4 regions of the Vibrio bathopelagicus genome follow, and region 2 is predicted to be linked to each of the others. Evidence: predicted binding sites of a transcription regulator. Region 2 holds the regulator's gene; each other region holds the start of a gene.

Region 1 (5,022 bases), 460 kb from region 2:
GCTAGAAAGCTACGCGGCTACACGCGCTTAATCATTTGTTTGATTACTAAGCTTAGATACAAAAACAGGTACTCATTGAGTACCTGTTTTATTTTGTGTCGATAAACGGTGTTTACTGAAAGCACGATTTATTGAAAAGCACTATCTATTGAAAAACACATAGCTAATCAAATTAGGCTTTTTCTGGGATTGCTTCAAGCAGTGCAACCATTTGGTTCCAGAATAGCTCAACTGTGTCGATCTTCACTTTCTCGTCTGGAGAGTGAGGGAACTTGATGGTTGGGCCGAAAGAAACCATGTCCATGTTCGGGTAAGGTTCTTTGAATAGACCACACTCAAGACCAGCATGGATAACCATGATGTTTGGTTTGTGACCGTAGATGCCTTCGTACATGTCGCGGAAGATATGCATGATTTCTGAATCTGCATCTGGCTTCCAACCTGGGTAAGCACCAGAGAACGCGATGTTCGCGCCAGCGAGTTCTGCAACAGAGTGAAGCATGCTTTCTACTTGGCTACGACCTGAATCGATCAAAGAACGGATCAGGCAAAGCACAGTGATTGAGTTCTCTTCCGTTGTGATAACACCAACGTTTAGAGAAGTCTCAACAACACCTTCAATCTCGTCACTCATACGAATCACGCCGTTTGGACATGCGTTAAGTGCCGCGATAAAGCGAGCTTGGTCTGCTGACGCCAGTGCGCCCATTTCTACAGAAGTTTCTTCGTTAAAAGTAACAATGCTGTCTTCTACTTTACCTAGCTCTGTTGAAAGCAGTTCAGTGTAGTAGTTGTATAGCGAAGCCAGTTTATCTTGGTTTGCAGCTGGTATTGCCACCGTTACGAAACCTTCTCGAGGGATAGCGTTACGAAGGCTACCACCTTTGAATTCTACGATGCGAAGGTCTAGCTCTTTTGCGTGGCCCGCAAGGAAACGAGCAAGCAATTTGTTTGCGTTTGCACGACCTGTGTGAATATCACAACCAGAGTGGCCGCCTTTAAGGCCCTTTAGCGTAAGTTTACGTGTAACGAAATCAGCAGGGACTGCATCACGAGTGATGTCGAAAGTCATTGCACCGTCGATACCGCCAGCACAACCCATGTACACTTCGCCTTCTTGCTCTGAATCGGTATTAAGAAGGATATCGCCTTCTAACCAACCGGCTTCAAGACCGAAAGCACCAGTCATACCTGCTTCTTCATCTACGGTGAGTAGAACTTCGATAGGGCCGTGCTTGATTTCGTTTGAAGCAAGAACCGCTAGGCAAGAAGCCATACCCATGCCGTTATCAGCGCCAAGTGTTGTGCCTTTTGCTGTAACCCACTCACCATCAATGTATGGCTGGATAGGATCTTTAGCGAAGTCGTGAACCGTGTCTTCGTTCTTTTGTGGAACCATATCGATGTGCGCTTGTAGCACAACACCTTTTTTGTTTTCCATGCCTGGCGTTGCAGGTTTAGTAATGAATACGTTACCCGTTGGGTCGCGACGTACATTTAAACCTTGCTCTGTTGCCCAAGCAATAATGTATTGAGCTAGCTCTTCCTCATGCTTAGAAGGATGTGGGATTGAGCAAATCTTATCGAAGAACTGCCAAATAGGGGCAGGGGATAATTTACTGATCTCAGAATGGAATTCAGACACGGATGACTCCTTTTTTATTTGGTAACCATATATTTATGATTCTTATGGGTAAAAATCTAGAACAAAAATCTAAAATATGGGTCTGTTTTGATGGCAACAGCATACCACTTGAGGCTTTTGACGAGTAGCGCTTCTAAACGTCAAATGTTTCAATTTTTGAAAGCGGTCTTGTTCATTTGATCACAAGTAAGTGCGTTGATGCTTATAAATGGTGTAAGCAAACGTTTGTTTAAGTCTGTTTTGTGATTTAATTACAGGATTGAGTTTCTTAAATAACCATAATTAGCTAAAAGTGTGACGTATAGCAAAAAATACTTGTAATCTTTTTTCTTTCGGGTATATTAATAACCAACTTCTGAAGTGAAGAGTAAATGCTCAAAGGATGAGTCCGTTTTATCGCCTCCAAGGAACCGAGAAATCAAATTCGTTTTTTATTGATTTATTAAGGTGATAGTTATGAAAGGTTTACCATCTGCAATGTTCTGGCTTAACAGCTCTGTTTACACTAGCAACTTTGCATACCCAACAAGCTTTGGTTACTAATACCGTAAGCATGTGACTTGAACAGTTTGTTCACCCCTATATATTGGAATTCTTTTACAGCCCTTTTGGTTGACAGATTCTACCGCCACTCAGTTTTGAGTGGCGTTTTTTTTGCCTGCTACTTTTTCCTACTACACCAACTTACCCCATTCTCTGCGGTTGTTTTTTAAACGCCAAAATATCAATTTGCGACTTATTACTGATCCTGTTGAAAAATACACAACTCTTGTGGGTTTGAATTCAGAATTTAATGGCTAGATTCTCAATCAAAATAACCGATGGTCGAAAAAGTAACCAAGATTTTTCATCGTGATTATTTATCTTAATTGACTGTTTATTAAGGTTATTTCTTGTTGAACTCTACGTTTTTAATCGCTTTGTTTCATACGCCATTCTGATAAATATCGATTAGAGCCTTAATTCTATCTGGAATTTGTTATTTGATAACTTTATAATCCACAGCCAATCGATTACGCAACCGTTTACTTTTTACCCTTATAGGATTCGATAATGTTCGAAAAGCTATTCAAACTCAGTGAAAACGGCACCAATGTGCGCACTGAAATCATCGCAGGTCTAACAACCTTCCTAACAATGGCTTACATCATTTTTGTAAACCCAATGATTCTAGCTGATGCTGGTATGGACCATGGCGCTGTATTTGTAGCAACCTGTTTAGCGGCTGCTATTGGCTGTTTCATCATGGGCTTTGTTGCTAACTACCCAATCGCTCAAGCACCAGGTATGGGTTTGAACGCATTCTTTACCTATGCAGTTGTTATGGGGATGGGTTATACGTGGCAAGTTGCTCTGGCAGCGGTTTTCGTATCAGGCGTAATCTTCATTTTCTTAAGTATCTTTAAGATCCGTGAATGGATTATCAACTCGATTCCTATGTCTCTGCGTGTTGGTATCTCTGCGGGTATCGGCCTTTTCCTAGCATTTATTGCTCTTAGTAATGCTGGCATCGTTGTTTCTAACCCTGCGACTAAAGTTACATTGGGTGACATTACCGCTATTGCACCCATCTTAGGTTCACTAGGCTTCTTCCTTACGATTGCTCTTGTTCACCGTGGTGTGAAAGGCGCAGTAATGATTGCGATTCTAGCAATCACGGCTCTTGGTATTATTATTGGTGACGTTCAATACGGCGGCATCATGTCTACACCACCAAGCCTTGCACCTACATTCATGCAGCTTGATTTCTCTGCTGTATTTGAAATCGGTATGATTTCAGTGGTATTCGCATTCTTGTTCGTCGATTTGTTCGATACAGCGGGTACTCTGGTTGGTGTTGCTACGAAAGCAAACCTAATCAAAGAAGACGGTAAACTTCCTCGTCTAAATAAAGCACTGCTTGCTGACTCTACAGCAACGTCTATCGGTGCATTGCTAGGTACATCAAACACGACATCTTACGTTGAGAGTGTTGCGGGTGTTGCTGAAGGCGGTCGTACCGGTCTAACTGCGGTTGTGGTCGGTATCTTATTCCTACTGGCTCTTTTCTTCTCGCCACTAGCAGGTATGATTCCGGCTTACGCAACATCAGGTGCACTTTTCTATGTAGCAATTCTGATGATGTCTGGCTTAGTTGGCATTGATTGGCGTGATCTTACGGAAGCTGCACCAGTCGTGGTAACATGTCTGCTTATGCCGCTGACGTACTCTATCGCTGAGGGTATCTCACTAGGTTTCATCGCTTACGCCGCAATTAAGCTGCTAAGTGGTAAAGGTCGCGACGTTTCACCTGCTGTGTGGGTAATGTCGGTTATCTTTATTCTTAAATACATTTTCGCTTAATCGTCTAGATTTCTGCTTAATCGCTGAAGAGGCTATGTAAGGCATAGCCTCTAATAACATGACAAAATTATTAGGTTTTATACTATGAGCAACAAATTCGTTATCACTTGGGACAACATGCAGACTTACTGCCGTCAACTAGCTGAAAAGCAAATGCCAGCAGAACAGTGGAAAGGTATCTGGGCAGTAAGCCGTGGTGGTTTGGTTCCTGGTGCAATCTTGGCTCGTGAGCTAGGTATTCGTCACGTAGATACGATTTGTATTTCTAGCTACGACCACGATCATCAACGTGATATGACAGTCGTTAAAGCACCAGAAGGTGACGGCGAAGGTTTCCTAATTGTTGAAGATCTTGTTGATAGTGGTGACACTGCACGCAAGCTTCGCGAAATGTACCCTAAAGCGAAACTGATCGCTGTATGTGCAAAACCATCTGGCGCAGATTTGTTAGATGAATACATCGTTGATATCGCTCAAGACACATGGATTGAGCAACCTTGGGATACTAGCCTAAGCTTCGTTGAGCCGGTAAATCGCAAGTCAAAATAAGCGTAAACTTAGTTTTTTGAGAAATGACCCTTTATAGGGTCATTTTTTTTTATATGATTAGTAACAACCATTTCTTATTAAGTATCCCAATGTCTGAATCAGAAGAAACGAGCTCGAACCTTTCGGAAACCTTGTTTGTAAAACACAAGCAGGCCAAAGAGACCTCAATGCTCACGCGTTACATGCCAAGTTCAGAAGAACTGTTGGATAAAAAGCGTGAAGAGCAGAACTCATCTTGGTATCGAAACCTAAGACGTCTTCAATGGGTATGGCAAGGCGTAAACCCGATAGAGCAAGAAGCGGTATTGGCTCGCATCGCCTCATCCGATAATTCTCGTACCACCGATGAGTGGTTAGATACCGTGATGGGCTACCGCAGTGGTAACTGGGCATACGAGTGGACTAAGCTGGGTATGCAGCATCAAAATCGTTCTAATGAGAAGAGTGGTGAAGAGATGGCTGAAGAGCTATTTTCTGCCTCTTTG
Region 2 (5,022 bases):
TTCTGTAGGATTCGATGCACTGAAAATTTTCATTGAATAGAACCTTATTCGGCTTTAGGTGTTAGTCAGCCATATACGTTATTCAGCAACAGGTGCTGAACGAAACTTACTCATCAACCATTTAGCAATAATTGGGAATACCCCCAACAAAGCAAACGACAATAATACTGAAGGAGATACGATACCTGAAAGTGAATCAATTTCTGCGAGTTGAGTACCAGCATTCAAGAAAACCGCGGTACCTGGCAGCATGCCTATTTGGCTCGTGATGTAGTAACGAGTCACCGACATTGGGGCTAACCCCATTAACAGGTTGATAAGGAAAAATGGGAAGACAGGAATTAGACGTAGAGAAAATAAGTAAAATGCCCCGTCTTTTTCAACGCCTTTGTTAATCGTTGCTAACTTGTCGCCAAACTTGGTTTGGATCCAGTCACGTAACAGGTAACGGCTACTTAAGAAGGCGAGGGTTGCACCAATAGCACTCGCGAAAGACACTAGCAGTAAACTGTTCCAGAAACCAAATAGAGCAGCGCCTAAGAGTGTAACAACCGCAGCGCCGGGAATTGAGAAAGCCGTGATCATGACATAGGCGGCGAAGTAAATCGCAGCAGCAGCAATAAAATTGCTCTCGATGTAGTCATTCAAAACAGCTTGTTGAGCTTTCGCATTCTCAAGTGTTAGGTATTGGCCGAAATTGACGCCTAATAGGACGATGGTTACGACCAACACGATACCCAATATCATTTTCTTACTCATTGATACTTCCTCTAATTTTCAATGTATACCATTAGTATAGATAGACAGGCAAAGCATAGATTAACTTTCAACAGATATAAAAAAAGCCGCAAGAATGCGGCTTAGTTATGTAGATAGTTTGAACTGACAATATTAATTGACGCGACTGATAAGCTCTTCACGACGTTGCTGCGGTATAACAGACCAATGAGTACCATTGATCGCACCTTCTAGCGCCCAAAGCAGCTCAATGCTGACAGAGGATGCATGCGATTCCTTGATGGCGTTAAATGCGTTTACAGAGCCAGATTCATATAAACATTCTACGGAATCGATCCCCGCCTTTTTCAACATACGCTCGGTAGCCAATCGAAGGTTAGGGAGGTCCTTTAGTCGAGTTGGCTTAGCAGAAGACTGCTCCGCTTTCTCATCTTTAGCAAAACCCAGAGACGTCGTAGCAAGCTGCAAGATCTTTTCTTGGTCTTGCCACAAGCCTTCCGGCAATGCGAAATACTTAGTGACGACAGGGAAACCACGTTTTTTGTAGACGTATGGTTGAAACCCTTGTTGCTCGAATTGCTTTGTTGTGTCTTTGTCCGCTCTTATGTGCAGCTGGTCATTTACAACCAGAGCAAACATAGTGTCATCAGCAAAAAGCCCGAATCCACCAAACATTGAGCGTGATTTTATTTTTCCTAGGGGCTCAAATAATTTCATTGAGTCCTTTAGTATCGGTTTATCCATGTTATTTATCTCGGTGTATTTGAACTACGCCACCAAATAAGCAGGTCCGAGAGATTAGCAAAATGTTGCAATTAAATTGTCAACAAGCCGTAAATTACTAAATTGTTAGTAACTACTGCATTTTGCCATCGGTAACCCCGCTACCATACCAACGAGTGGTTTAGGCCGGAAGCTTTGCGTCTCACTCTTTCGAGTGGTTTGCCCTGTGCGTGACTGACTGAATAGAATAAAGTTTTTGTTGAATGAGGCTCACACCTGATATTTCAAAATGTGATATTGCTTCAATTAATGATCTTGGTGTTATGCAACTAGGTTTATTTTAGTTGCTTATAAAAAAAGCGCACCCAAAGGTGCGCTTAATGAAATTAAACTCGATTTATCAATCAATTTAACGTTTTAACTGTGCTTCGCTCAACAATTTCAGGGTGCATTTCGAAGACACGTTTTTCATGATCTTTATCTTTAATGCGTTCCAACAAAATTTCGAATGCATTTTTACCAACACGACGCTTAGGTTGGTGAACCGTCGTCAATGGTGGAGAGAAGTATTCTGCAAGTTCAATGTTGTCGTAACCGATAACCGAAATATCTTCAGGAATGCGAATGCCTTGCTGTTGTAGACGACTCATTAGGCCAAGCGCCATTGTGTCGTTAAAACAGAATACAGCAGTAGGACGATCTTCCATCTGAGCAATTTTATCAGCTGCAAGTACAGCGGTATCACACTCAAAGTTACCTTCAATGATGAGCTTTTCGTCGGTTGCGACCTTCGCTTCATTGAGTGCGCGTTTGTAACCCGCGATGCGTTCTACACATGCTGCTTTGTCTAAGTGGCCACTTAAACAAGCAATCTTTGTGTGACCACGTTCTAGCAGGTACTTGGTTGCTAGATAGCCGCCTTCTTCAGAGTTATCGATGATCTTATCAGCCTGAGAGGTTTCAGGACCCCAATCCATGACAACTTTTGGGATATCAGCATGGCGATCTAACATGCCACGAAGTTCTTCTGTTAAGTCAGAACACATAACCAAGATGCCATCTACACGCTTTTCTGCAAGCATTCGAATGTAGTCACGTTGCTTCTCATAGATACCACCCGTGTTACACAGAATCAAAGTGTAACCTTGACGGTAGCAGTAGCTTTCAACACCATCGATCACTTCAGAGAAGAAGAGGTTTGTTGATTGAGTCACAAGCATGCCGATAGTACGTGTTGAATTGCATTTCAAGCTACGAGCAACAGCACTTGGCGCGTAGTTTAATTCGTCTACGGCTTTGTTTACTTTCTCTTGAGTCGCTTCTGCAACAAAACGCGTTTTGTTGATTACGTGAGAAACGGTGGTAGTTGATACGCCTGCTAAGCGAGCGACATCTTTTATAGTGGCCATGGTTTTATCCTATTAGAAGCTACTTTCCCAAAGTACGGAATAAAGTAGCCGTTAAGCTACCTAACTAAGAGCTTAAATTTGTAGGGCTCTTTGGGGTATTAAAGTGCTAAAAAACAAAAAACCGCTATTGAGCGGCTTGTCTTAACACCGAAATGCTCTGAACTTAAATAAGCATAGCATTTCGTGAATGTTTCATATTTTATCGTTTGCGGTCACAATTTTAGACTGACTAGAAATTACTCGCAATAAAATTCACCCAGATTTCTGGGTGAATTGTCACATTCTATTGAATTTGTTTACTTAATCATCAGCGAATCTTATTCACCCGCTAAATACTGAGTGTCCAGATTGCAGAAGGCAACGAGAAGAGATGCAACCGATGCATAGAAACCGAATGAATCGATTTCACGACATTTAACGTTGAACTTTGGTACCCAAGTAAGAAGTTGTTGTTCAATAAATTGCTGTTGAACAGCGAACGATTTCTCTAATTCTTCTTCAAGTTCAGTTTCGTTTGAACGGATGATGAGATTACCCAAGAAATCGAGTTCGATAGCAATGTGGTCTGCTGGCTCTTTTAGATCTTTGTTAACCACCAAGTTGTGCTTAGCCATGATGTCTTCCATGTCTTTAGCTGGCTTGTCGTTTAACAGGCCCGTTTCGCCGATGTACATTGAAGCGTAAGGTAGAGCACCATGTTTATCTGTCTTTAAGAATAGATCGCAGAAGTCAGCAGACAGTTCTAGTTGGGCATCATCACGTGTTTGTAGACGGTTCAATGCGTCTACCAGTTTATCAATCGCAGGCTTAAGTGTTTCGTTTTCGCCTAAACCAGTCAGAAAAGAACGAATCTCAACAGAGTGGTAGTGATCGAGTTCTTCTTGTGTGAGCTCTTTAGCGAACAAGCTTGATAGCCACCAGTATATTTCAGCTCTTTGTTCGTTGAATGCTTTCGTATCTTTCATTTCATAGATCCTGATTTAGTCTTGTGATGTTTATATACCCAAGCATCGATAAGTCATTTGGGCATAAGCACACCAAGGCTCAATAACAAGGTTATTTGCTGAACGCAAAGTGACTCGTTAGTCGTAATGCCTATATTGAATTGCCATGGACGATAAATAGCAAGGTTTTAGATTGTCTTGTATCAAAAAAGGTTCATGTTTCTCGCTTTTATCTGCTGTACCACTAGAATTGTTACTAGTTATGAATAGAATGGTTACTGAAACTATTAAATAAGAAAAGTGGTGTAGATGAGCTATCACGTATTAGTCGTAGAAGATGATGTGGTAACCCGCAGTAAGCTGGTTGGATATTTCCAGAACGAAGGTTACACAGTGAGTGAAGCGGAAAGCGGTGCTCAGATGAGAAATGTGTTGGAAGAAAACAACGTTGACCTCATTATGCTAGACATCAACTTACCAGGCGAAGATGGATTGATGCTAACTCGCGAATTACGCAGTCAATCGGACATTGGGATTATTTTAGTTACTGGACGCACGGATAGCATCGACAAAATTGTAGGCCTAGAAATGGGCGCAGACGATTATGTTACTAAACCCTTCGAACTTCGCGAGTTATTAGTTCGAGTTAAAAACTTACTTTGGCGTATTGCTGCTGCTCGTAAAACAGCGGTTGGTGCGACTGTTGAAGTAGAAGACGAATCTGTGGTTCGTTTTGGTGAGTGGACGTTTGATATCCCTCGTCGTGCTTTAAGTAAAAATGGTGAGCCAGTTAAGCTGACTAAAGCGGAATATGAGCTGCTCGTTGCGCTTTCTTCTTACCCTAACCAAGTGTTAAGTCGCGAACGTATTTTGAACATGATCAGCCACCGAGTGGATGCTCCAAACGACCGAACCATTGACGTGTTAATCCGTCGTATGCGTGCGAAGATGGAGTTTGACCCTAAGAACCCACAAATCTTTGTGACGGTTCACGGTGAAGGTTACATGTTTGCTGGTGACTGATTCTCTTAGGGAGTTCTAGTTAGCAACAAAATTTGAACGTAAAAAAACCGAGACATCCTTGATGTCTCGGTTTTTTTTTGCGTTTCATTCTAGAGCTTATAGTTTTCTTGACGATTCATAAGTGACTCGAAAGTCGTTACATGAAAGCAGTGACACTAAAACAGCTACTTGAAACCAAGAACTAT
Region 3 (5,022 bases), 210 kb from region 2:
GGCACTTCTTAGAACTCTATTTCTAGCCCTAGTATTTTCCACGATACAATTGTTCATCCCACATTTCGTTCATGCTGAAAGCAGTGCTGAACTTTCATTAGATTCACAACCTCAAGAGCTACAACCTCTAGACTCAACGTCTCAGTATCAATTAGCCCAATCGTATGAACTGGGTACTAACGTGCCTAAAAACATCGATGATGCATTTTATTGGTACTCGCAGTCAGCGGACAATGGCAATGCAGATGCGCAATTTAGACTGGGCGAATGGTACTTGGCGGGGACAAGCGTAGAGCAGGATAACAAACTGGCCTTGGAGTGGTTCATCAAAGCGGCGCTACAAGGTAACAAGCGTGCTCCCAACGAGGTGGCAAAGATCTATGAATCCTCACTTGATAAAAAGCTACTGCAACCGTTAGATTCAGCGCAGTTATGGTATGAAGCGGCCTTAAAAGACAATCCTGATGCAGAAGAGGGGTACAATCGCGTTCTGGAAGCACAATTCAACCAACAGCGTGCCAAACAAATCTCTTCGATTGAACAGCTCAATGACGACATCGACACAGAAACCAACACAAGTCAGGAGTTACCTGATCAACAACGACCTAATCAAGGGCTATCAAGCTTATCCCCTTCCGTTCAGCCCTATAATGGCCAAGCGACAAGCTCTAATCTAACAAGCTCTGACTATATGATTGGCGCAGTGCTGGCCGTTTTGATTGCAATAGCAAGTATCAGCGCGACTCTAGTTATCTCGCGAAAGAGACAGGTTCTGAAATCTGGTGAGTTGAATCAGCAGCAACAAACACTTGAAGCACAGCTTAGCGCCAAAGATTTCACTATTAAGCAACAAAAGCGCCAGCTTCAAACCATCTATAACGAATTGAATAAGCAGAAAAACAACAAAGGTCTGAATGCTTTGCAAGTAGCCTGCGCTCTATTTGGGTACACACCTAGCTCTATTCCTGACCAAAAAAGCATTAAGATTCGATACAAACAGCTCTCTAAAATCTATCACCCTGATGGTCATGGATGTGACGAAGAAATGAAACGTTTGAACAATGCGCTAAAAACCATCTTACAAAATGTTACAAAACCGTAAACAACCACACATATTCATTTTCCAAGATCGCAAAGATACCGATTTTATTAGTGTTGCAATCGATCCCCCTCTCAAAAACGGGTAACAAACTATTAACTAATGGGTCTTACTTGTGTCATAATTTGCGCCGAAAATACACCTGACTTAAACAGGTGAGGAGAAAATATGTTCACAATAGAAGGCGTTTGTGATTGGTGCAAAAAGCCAAGCCTAGTAAAAAAGCACGACTACCTAGATGGTAAGTGTCATCATGCATGTAAAGAGTGCAATGATATTGCAACCATTGATGTTCGCCAGTTCAATATTGGTGAAATGGAAATGAGAACAAAACTCTCCCAAGCGACACTGAGATAAGTAACACCGTTGAAATATAAGAAAGCGCCTAAGGCGCTTTTTTTGTATCTGAGACTTATCTTCTTATCTTCTTATCTTCTTATCTTCTTATCTTCTTATCTTCTTATCTTCTTATCTTCTATACAGATGTATACAGTACTTTTCTGTAAAAACCACTGTATACACCTGTATAGAAATCACATTTTTTCAATTTATGAGACAAAATAGAAAAATCAGTCAAATTCAATTTTCAATTAAATATCAACAACTTAAGTAAAAATCACTTACTCCATTGCAAGAAAACGACCAATAATCCCACAAAAACCGCTTGATCTTATAAGTAACAAAAACTACTGTATACACATACAGCATGCATATAAGGACAGCAAAATGATTCAAGCACACGTTAAAGCCCAACACTCTAGCCCGCTAACTCACTGCGCATTTACATCCGTCTCTCGTGAAACAAAAAGTTCAAACGAAGAAGCGTTGTTTGCCAAAATGGCGTTGCTGTCCAATCAACATCAGTGGTTACTGTTTACGGCTCAAACACCAAGACCATCGGCTAAACAGCTGCAGCAACATAATGTTTGCTGTGATCGTGTTATTCACATGAAAGCCTCTAATCAAATGACAGAAGTAGAAACCGTCGAGAAAGCCATTCGATCTAAGAATGCGAGCGCGATTGTTGCGAGTGCTTCGATTGATCAATTCAGTCAGCAATACCTAAGAACATTAGGAATGCGCTTTCAGTGTGAAGTCTTCTTTATTGATGCCAATTCAGAGCGTATTCACTAGACCACCTTGCTTAATAACATTTTGGCTCAAAAACATAGCCCATAAACATAGCTTAATCTTTTAGCTAACAAACTTAAGTTAACTTGACAGCATAGCTCCAAAACACAGTCCAAATATACTGCCTTCCCCTGCCCTACAATTCGCCAATTTTTTAGCGGATTGTTAGGCGGGGGTTTTTATTTGATCAACAGAATTAGCAATCGTTTGCTTTTTATCTGGAAGCAAATAGTAGATTGGGTATAATGCCCGTCTAATCATGTGCACACCGCACTTCTCTGTATGACGTTTGATAAAAGATAGGAATGTCTAAATGAGCCTTGCTGATCAAGTTCTTGCCGTAAATGATGACCTACCAATCCGTACTGATAAACCTGTCCACAGTGGCAAGGTTCGTTCGGTCTACTGGTTAACTGAAGAAGATAGCCAACGACTAATTAAAGAGAAAGGCTACAATGTAGCGCCAGATGCGCCTTTAGCAATCATGGTGATCAGTGACCGTATCTCTGCGTTTGATTGTATTTGGCGTGGTGAAGGTAATCTTAAAGGTGTTCCTGGTAAGGGAGCAGCTCTGAATGCTATCTCTAACCACTGGTTCAAATTGTTTAAAGACAACGGCCTTGCTGACAGTCACATTCTTGATATCCCTCACCCATTCGTTTGGATTGTACAAAAAGCTCGCCCTGTCATGATCGAAGCGATTTGTCGTCAATACATCACAGGATCTATGTGGCGTGCATACGCGAACGGCGAACGTGAATTCTGCGGTATCGAGATGCCTGAAGGCCTTGAGAAAGACAAAAAGCTACCTGAGCTTCTAATCACGCCTTCTACAAAAGGGATTTTGAAAGGAATTCCTGGCGTACCAGAAGCTGACGATGTGAACATCACTCGCAACAACATCGAAGACAACTTCGCAGCCTTCAACTTTACTCAAGCAAGTGACATTGCGCATTACGAGAAACTTCTAAAAGAAGGCTTCAACGTAATTAGCCAAGCACTCGCAAACGTCGATCAAACCTTTGTCGATACGAAATTTGAGTTCGGCTACGTGAACGATGCTCAAGGTAAAGAAAAGCTTATCTACATGGACGAGGTAGGTACTCCAGACTCATCTCGCATTTGGGATACTCAAGAGTACAACAAAGGCAACATCGTCGAGAACTCAAAAGAAGGTTTCCGTCAGTTCCTACTTAACTACTTCCCTGATGCCGACATTCTGTTGAACAAAGAACGTATGCCAGAGCGTGAAGCATTAGCGCGTGACAATGAACTTCCTTTGGATGCATTAATGTCTCTTTCTCGTACTTACCTTGATATTGCGGCGAAAATCACCGGTGGCGAGATTGTATTAAGTAACAATCCGAAACAAGAAATCATTGATGTGCTTCGTGCCGATTACGGGCTAATCGATTAGTCGACTATTCGCAAGCTAGAAAGTTAGTCAGCTAAGAAGCTAGCTAGTAAGCACAAATTTCAGATACTAAAAGGGCCTCAATATTGAGGCCCTTTTTACAATGTAGATTTCATTGAAACTATTGAATGGCTACCGCTAACCGTGAAGGTTTGTGATCAAAGCTTGGTTGATGCTCAAAGCTTGATAGTGAACTCTTCACCAGAATTATCTGCAATCACCAAATGACTACGTGATTCTATGTACTCAATTTGCTCATCTTCAAGCGAATATGGCATCACAACTTTCAGCTCATTAATCCCTTCTAACTTTGCTAGCTTAAGCAAAGTGACAATATTAGATTCATCGCTTTTACGTGTAGACATTGATTTCAATGCCATTTGCCATAAGCGATCTTCTGGGCTGGCTAGCTCTTTGATGCTATCCCTCCAGACGGTACTGAATACTGGTGCAATAGTGGTGAGTGCTTCCAGAAAAGTCCATTTTTTACTGCATGAGGCGCCAAGAAATGTTGTGTAATCGAACTCTACACGCGTCTCTTCCTGTTTATCCATGATGTCCCCCGACACTTTGGCAACACAATATACTCAATATCTATCAACTCTTTCTATATAGCAATAGGATATAGAAGAATGGTCTTTTATGACCTTTTGATTGGTTAAAAAGGCATATAAAAATCAAGTTTGTAACAAAATAAGCACTTAAATATCATATATGCACCTATTTGATTAATATTTTAGAGATAAAACTTATCCATCTATTTGATATCAATTATCCGGCTCGCTTTTTTGTACTGAATACGCCACCCAGACCATGTTGGCAGTTCCCAACGTTTTGGTGATAACTTCCGACTACCCGATTGATAATGAACGTAAATCAGCTTTCTTGCGGGAAAGTATTCAACATCCAATTGTAAATCAGCAAGGCTCAATGAAAACGGGTATTTTTCCGAGAACTCTGAGTAAGCCCATGTGGGAATTCCATCAAACGGGATATCAGAATGTTCAAACATTTCTAGCTCTCCGACATCCGTCACGCCTAATACTTCGAGTTGTTCTATAAACCATAGTTCAAAGTTCAGTTGCTCGATCTCGGGTGTATATTTTGTCTCTTCATCGAGCCCAAGCTTCACATACAGTTGCCAATGTTTGATCTCTCGAGTACGAGCCTCTGCAAAACCGGGAAGCTGAACGCCGCTCACGACAAGATCGACAATCGGCTTCAATGATAACTGACCTTCAGCCGCGACTTGCTTAGTCGCAATCGTGCGGCCTGCGTACACCAAAGCCATCTCAGTAAATACACCATCATTATTGACCACGGTTTCGCCTTGTTGCCATTCACCTAACTCCGCTTCAACGGCGAGATCTAAAGGAAT
Region 4 (5,022 bases), 750 kb from region 2:
CATTGTTGGCAACGATAAGTTGATTGGTTGCGGATGACTTTGTTGTGTCGTCTTATCGACAGGGGATAAGTGGTGCAATCACAGCTGTACTCAAAGGTTTTTCCCTGCACTGAGGTGATCTCCAAGCTGTGGGTCGTTCTGGCCGGTACATTGAATACCTTTTCCATCACGTATTTCCACTCATTCCCGTGAGGCCTAACTCGTCCGAAGACCTGATGTGTGATCAGATGTGCGAGTTCATGAGGCACGACTTCGTTAATAAAGGCGTCTTCATTTTCGCTGAATAGCACTTGGTTGAGTTTTATCTCGTTTAACTGGAGGTAGGCTTTTCCCGCTGCTTTTCCTCTTAACTTGTAAGTGACGGTTGGACATGGAAATTCACGAGAAAAATGTTGATTAGCAATAGCTAGGCATTCGCCCAGTTTCTTATTTACTCGATGTTGTTGCGCGGTGTAAGACAAGCGTTGTTAACTCCAAAAAAAAGCCTCAGCGTTTAAGCTAAGGCCTCATTATAACATTGCTCATCGATCGTGAAACGATTTAAACGTGATGTTTCTTTTTGATGATTTCGTGGTAAGCATGCCATGTTCCGTAACCAAGTAATGGCATCGTTACAATCATACCTACACCGTAGGTCGCGAAGCCGACTAAGATACCAGTACCAATGATACCGGCCCAAACGACCATCGCAGGGATGTTGGATTTAACGGCGTTGAAGCTAGTGAAAATGGCACTCATCACATCAACACGTCTTTCCATCATCAATGGAATCGAAAATGCTGAGATGCTGAATATGAGACTCGCGATAACCAATCCAATCACCGAACCAGTAATAAGGAATGGCGCAAACTCGCTTAATGGTGCTCCTTGTACGGAAGGGTAGAGTGCATGCAATAACGCAGCAATCCGCATCCAAAATATCATTGCAACCATCAACACAATCGCAAAGGCCCATTGGTGCGTGGAGTTGCGAGTAATTGCTTTCATCGAGTGCAGTAGGCTGGCGTTGTGCCCTTTTTCTCTTTCCCAAGCTGCGTCATACAAGCCCAGTGCAAGAAAGGGCCCTATCAGCATGTACACGATCAGGCTTGGCATTACGACCAAGTGTGTTCCTTGCCATTGGACAAGTTGAACAATCACGATTGCCGCTCCCATAAAGCACAGTCCGTAAAATGCGCTGATTATTGGCATTTTCACTAAGTCATGCAGGGCGAGAGAAAGCCAGTGAAATGGGGCGGATATGCTTACTTGGTTACAAGGAATCGTACGAGCGTAATCACGATCGCTGACTCTGTCTTTTTTATCGTTCAATTCGGATGGGTGTACAGTACGAGGCATATATCCCCCTAGTTAAATAACGTCCTAGTTATAGTTCCATAAAGCTCAGTATTGCGATCATATGAGGATTATGGTGTTGAGCTAAAATGCTCTTTTTCGTCCCAGTTATTGTTCTAGCGTGCATTTAACGAGAGCTATCAGACTGAATTACTTTGAGTTAAATGTGAGCTTGATCGCCTAGGAGTTACCTTAACTATTGTCAGTAGTGTTCGAAAACACAAATTATCGGTGGGTTTTTATACTAAGTGGTTAACGGTAAAGGTGTCTTTTGAAAGGCAGATAGATTGGGTTGGGAGAGGTAAGTACATAAAAATAAAGCCCTTACTAGCAAGTAAGGGCTTTAAAGAAGTGGTTTGCTTTGGCTAAATTATTTTAGGCCAGCAAAGTCTGCAAGCATTGCCGCTTTGTCAGTTGCTTCCCAAGGGAACTCTTCACGACCGAAGTGGCCGTATGCAGCTGTCTGTTTGTAGATAGGTTGAAGAAGATTCAGCATCTCTTGAAGACCGTATGGACGTAGGTCGAAGTTTTGACGAACGGCTTCAATGATGATTTCGTGAGCTACTTTCTCAGTACCAAACGTTTCAACCATGATAGATGTTGGATCTGCTACACCGATAGCGTAAGACAGTTGAATCTCACAACGGTCAGCCATGCCAGCAGCAACGATGTTTTTCGCAACGTAACGTGCTGCGTAAGCCGCAGAACGGTCAACCTTTGATGGATCTTTACCAGAAAATGCGCCGCCACCGTGACGAGCTGCGCCGCCGTAGGTATCAACGATGATCTTACGACCAGTTAGACCACAGTCACCCATTGGGCCACCGATTACGAAACGGCCTGTTGGGTTGATGAAGAAGTTAGTGTCTTTGTTGATCCACTCTGAAGGAAGTACTGGCTTGATGATCTCTTCCATTACCGCTTCACGTAGGTCAGGTGTCGTTACTGAATCACAGTGTTGAGTCGAAAGAACAACAGCATCGATACCAACGATCTTACCTTGGTCGTATTGGAACGTAACTTGAGACTTTGCATCTGGGCGAAGGAAGTCAAGCTTGCCGCTCTTACGTACTTCAGCTTGCTTCTTAACAAGAAGGTGAGAGTAAGTAATTGGAGCTGGCATTAGGATTGGTGTTTCGTTAGTCGCGTAACCAAACATGATACCTTGGTCGCCTGCGCCTTGATCTTTAGGATCGGCTTTATCAACACCTTGGTTGATGTCTGGAGACTGCTTACCAATTGTGTTTAGTACTGCACAAGAGTCAGCGTCAAAGCCCATATCAGAATGAACGTAACCAATTTCACGAACTGTTTCACGAGTGATTTCTTCGATATCAACCCATGCAGACGTTGTTACTTCACCGCCAACCATAACCATGCCGGTTTTTACGTAAGTCTCACAAGCAACACGTGCTTTTGGATCTTGTTCCAAGATGGCATCAAGAACAGCATCAGAGATTTGGTCTGCAATTTTATCTGGATGGCCTTCTGAAACAGATTCAGAAGTGAATAGGTGCTTAGCCATGAGAGCTCCACTTTTAGTTTTTAGGTGCTAATTTCAGGCGTCGCAAGCTAGGAAGCGCCGCCATTAAATACAGTATATTTTGTAGGTGTTTCTACATCTAGACGGCTATTCTAAATTCCAGCGGTCGAATTACAAGCTCTTTTTTATGATATGTCATAACTAAACGTTTGCGTATCGTTCGAGATAAGGCATTCCTAAGTGATGTAAATGTTCGAAAATTGCGAAAAATGACCGTTAAAATGCCAGTAAAACGTTTGCAGTCACTAAAGTCGTTTGAGAGAATACCCGCGCTAATAAAAATGAAAATTTTAGCATCAATCTCTTTTTTAAATCGCTTATGTACTCAGGAGCAGACATGCCTTCTCGTAAAGATCTAGCCAATGCAATTCGCGCACTTAGCATGGATGGCGTTCAACAAGCAAATTCAGGCCACCCTGGCGCACCTATGGGTATGGCTGACATCGCTGAAGTTCTTTGGCGTGGTCACTTGAACCACAACCCAGCAAACCCAGAGTGGGCTGACCGCGACCGTTTTATCCTGTCTAACGGCCATGGTTCAATGTTGATTTACTCTCTGCTTCATCTTGCAGGTTACGAGCTTTCAATTGAAGACCTTAAGAACTTCCGTCAACTGCACTCTAAGACTCCTGGTCACCCAGAGTACGGTTACGCTCCTGGTATCGAAACAACGACGGGTCCTCTAGGTCAAGGCATCACCAACGCTGTTGGTATGGCGATGGCTGAGAAAGCATTGGCTGCACAGTTCAACAAAGAAGGCCACGACATCGTAGACCACTTCACTTATGCGTTTATGGGTGATGGTTGTCTGATGGAAGGTATCTCTCACGAAGCATGTTCTCTAGCTGGTACGCTAGGTCTTGGTAAGCTGGTTGCTTTCTGGGATGACAACGGCATCTCTATCGATGGCGAAGTGGAAGGTTGGTTCTCTGATGATACACCTAAGCGTTTTGAAGCTTACGGCTGGCACGTAATTCCAGCGGTTGATGGCCACGATGCTGACGCTATCAACGCGGCTATCGAAGCAGCTAAAGCGGATCCTCGTCCAACACTTATCTGTACTAAAACTATCATCGGTTTTGGTTCTCCAAACAAAGCGGGTACGCACGACTGTCACGGTGCTCCACTAGGCGCTGATGAAATTACAGCAACTAAAGCGGCACTTGGTTGGGAACACGGTCCTTTCGAAATCCCAGCAGATATCGCAGCTGAGTGGAATGCGAAAGAAGCGGGCGCAGCTAAAGAAGCGGCTTGGAATGCAAAGTTTGACGCATACGCAGCGGCTCACCCTGAGCTAGCAGCAGAATTCAAACGTCGTACTAACGGCGAGCTTCCAGCTGAGTGGGAAGAGAAAGCAAACGCAATCATTGCTGACCTTCAAGCTAACCCTGCAAACATCGCATCACGTAAAGCATCTCAAAATGCTCTAGAAGCGTTCGGTGCTATGCTACCTGAATTCATGGGCGGCTCTGCTGACCTTGCGCCTTCTAACCTGACTATGTGGTCTGGTTCTAAGTCGCTTGAAGCGAACGACTTCTCAGGTAACTACATCCACTACGGTGTACGTGAATTCGGTATGACGGCTATCATGAACGGTATCGCTCTGCACGGTGGTTTCGTACCATACGGCGCAACGTTCCTCATGTTCATGGAATACGCGCGTAACGCTATGCGTATGGCTGCTCTGATGAAAATTCAGAACATCCAAGTTTACACGCACGATTCTATCGGCCTAGGCGAAGATGGTCCTACTCACCAACCGGTTGAGCAGATCGCTTCTTTACGTCTGACTCCAAACATGAGCACATGGCGTCCATGTGACCAAGTTGAATCTGCTGTTGCTTGGAAACTGGCAATCGAACGCAAAGATGGTCCTTCTGCGCTTATCTTCTCTCGTCAGAACCTTGCACAACAAGATCGTGACGCTGAGCAAGTGGCTAACATCGCTAAGGGTGGTTACATCCTGAAAGATTGTGAAGGCAAACCAGAGCTTATCCTTATCGCGACTGGTTCTGAAGTTGAACTAGCGGTTAGCGCTGCTGCTGAACTGACAGCCGAAGGTAAGAAAGTACGCGTAGTCTCTATGCCTGCAACTGACGCATTCGACAAGCAAGACGCTGAATACCGTGAGTCTGTACTTCCAT

Evidence for each region. Region 2 encodes PurR, which represses purine synthesis genes. Its sites were predicted from a motif close to TNANGNAAACGTTTNCNTNA; they were not measured.
Region 1: IHV80_RS12675 (NCS2 family permease) is a predicted target of PurR. The motif match lies at 2,659-2,678, and genes of this name have one in related genera.
Region 3: IHV80_RS09690 (phosphoribosylaminoimidazolesuccinocarboxamide synthase) is a predicted target of PurR. The motif match lies at 2,426-2,445, and genes of this name have one in related genera.
Region 4: metK (methionine adenosyltransferase) is a predicted target of PurR. The motif match lies at 3,016-3,035, and genes of this name have one in related genera.

What each region holds. Positions count from the first base shown of each region.
Region 1 is NZ_CP062500.1:2,866,174-2,871,195, reverse strand. Features, by position in the region: gene IHV80_RS12685 (DUF3332 family protein) at 1-31, shown strand, start outside; gene IHV80_RS12680 (aminoacyl-histidine dipeptidase) at 173-1,645, opposite strand; gene IHV80_RS12675 (NCS2 family permease) at 2,699-3,988, shown strand; gene IHV80_RS12670 (xanthine phosphoribosyltransferase) at 4,073-4,537, shown strand; gene frsA (esterase FrsA) at 4,627-5,022, shown strand, end outside.
Region 2 is NZ_CP062500.1:2,409,231-2,414,252, reverse strand. Features, by position in the region: gene IHV80_RS10620 (putative signal transducing protein) at 1-33, opposite strand, end outside; gene IHV80_RS10615 (TVP38/TMEM64 family protein) at 79-759, opposite strand; gene IHV80_RS10610 (TfoX/Sxy family DNA transformation protein) at 892-1,482, opposite strand; cyclic di-GMP riboswitch class I at 1,610-1,695, opposite strand; gene purR (HTH-type transcriptional repressor PurR) at 1,866-2,870, opposite strand; gene torD (molecular chaperone TorD) at 3,188-3,835, opposite strand; gene torR (two-component system response regulator TorR) at 4,124-4,837, shown strand.
Region 3 is NZ_CP062500.1:2,194,408-2,199,429, forward strand. Features, by position in the region: gene IHV80_RS09675 (SEL1-like repeat protein) at 1-1,102, shown strand, start outside; gene IHV80_RS09680 (hypothetical protein) at 1,268-1,456, shown strand; gene IHV80_RS09685 (SulA-like leucine-rich domain-containing protein) at 1,826-2,233, shown strand; gene IHV80_RS09690 (phosphoribosylaminoimidazolesuccinocarboxamide synthase) at 2,544-3,647, shown strand; gene IHV80_RS09695 (transporter) at 3,821-4,198, opposite strand; gene IHV80_RS09700 (helicase-related protein) at 4,402-5,022, opposite strand, start outside.
Region 4 is NZ_CP062500.1:3,158,045-3,163,066, reverse strand. Features, by position in the region: gene IHV80_RS13975 (SprT family zinc-dependent metalloprotease) at 1-461, opposite strand, end outside; gene IHV80_RS13970 (DUF2189 domain-containing protein) at 541-1,338, opposite strand; gene metK (methionine adenosyltransferase) at 1,706-2,860, opposite strand; gene tkt (transketolase) at 3,216-5,022, shown strand, end outside.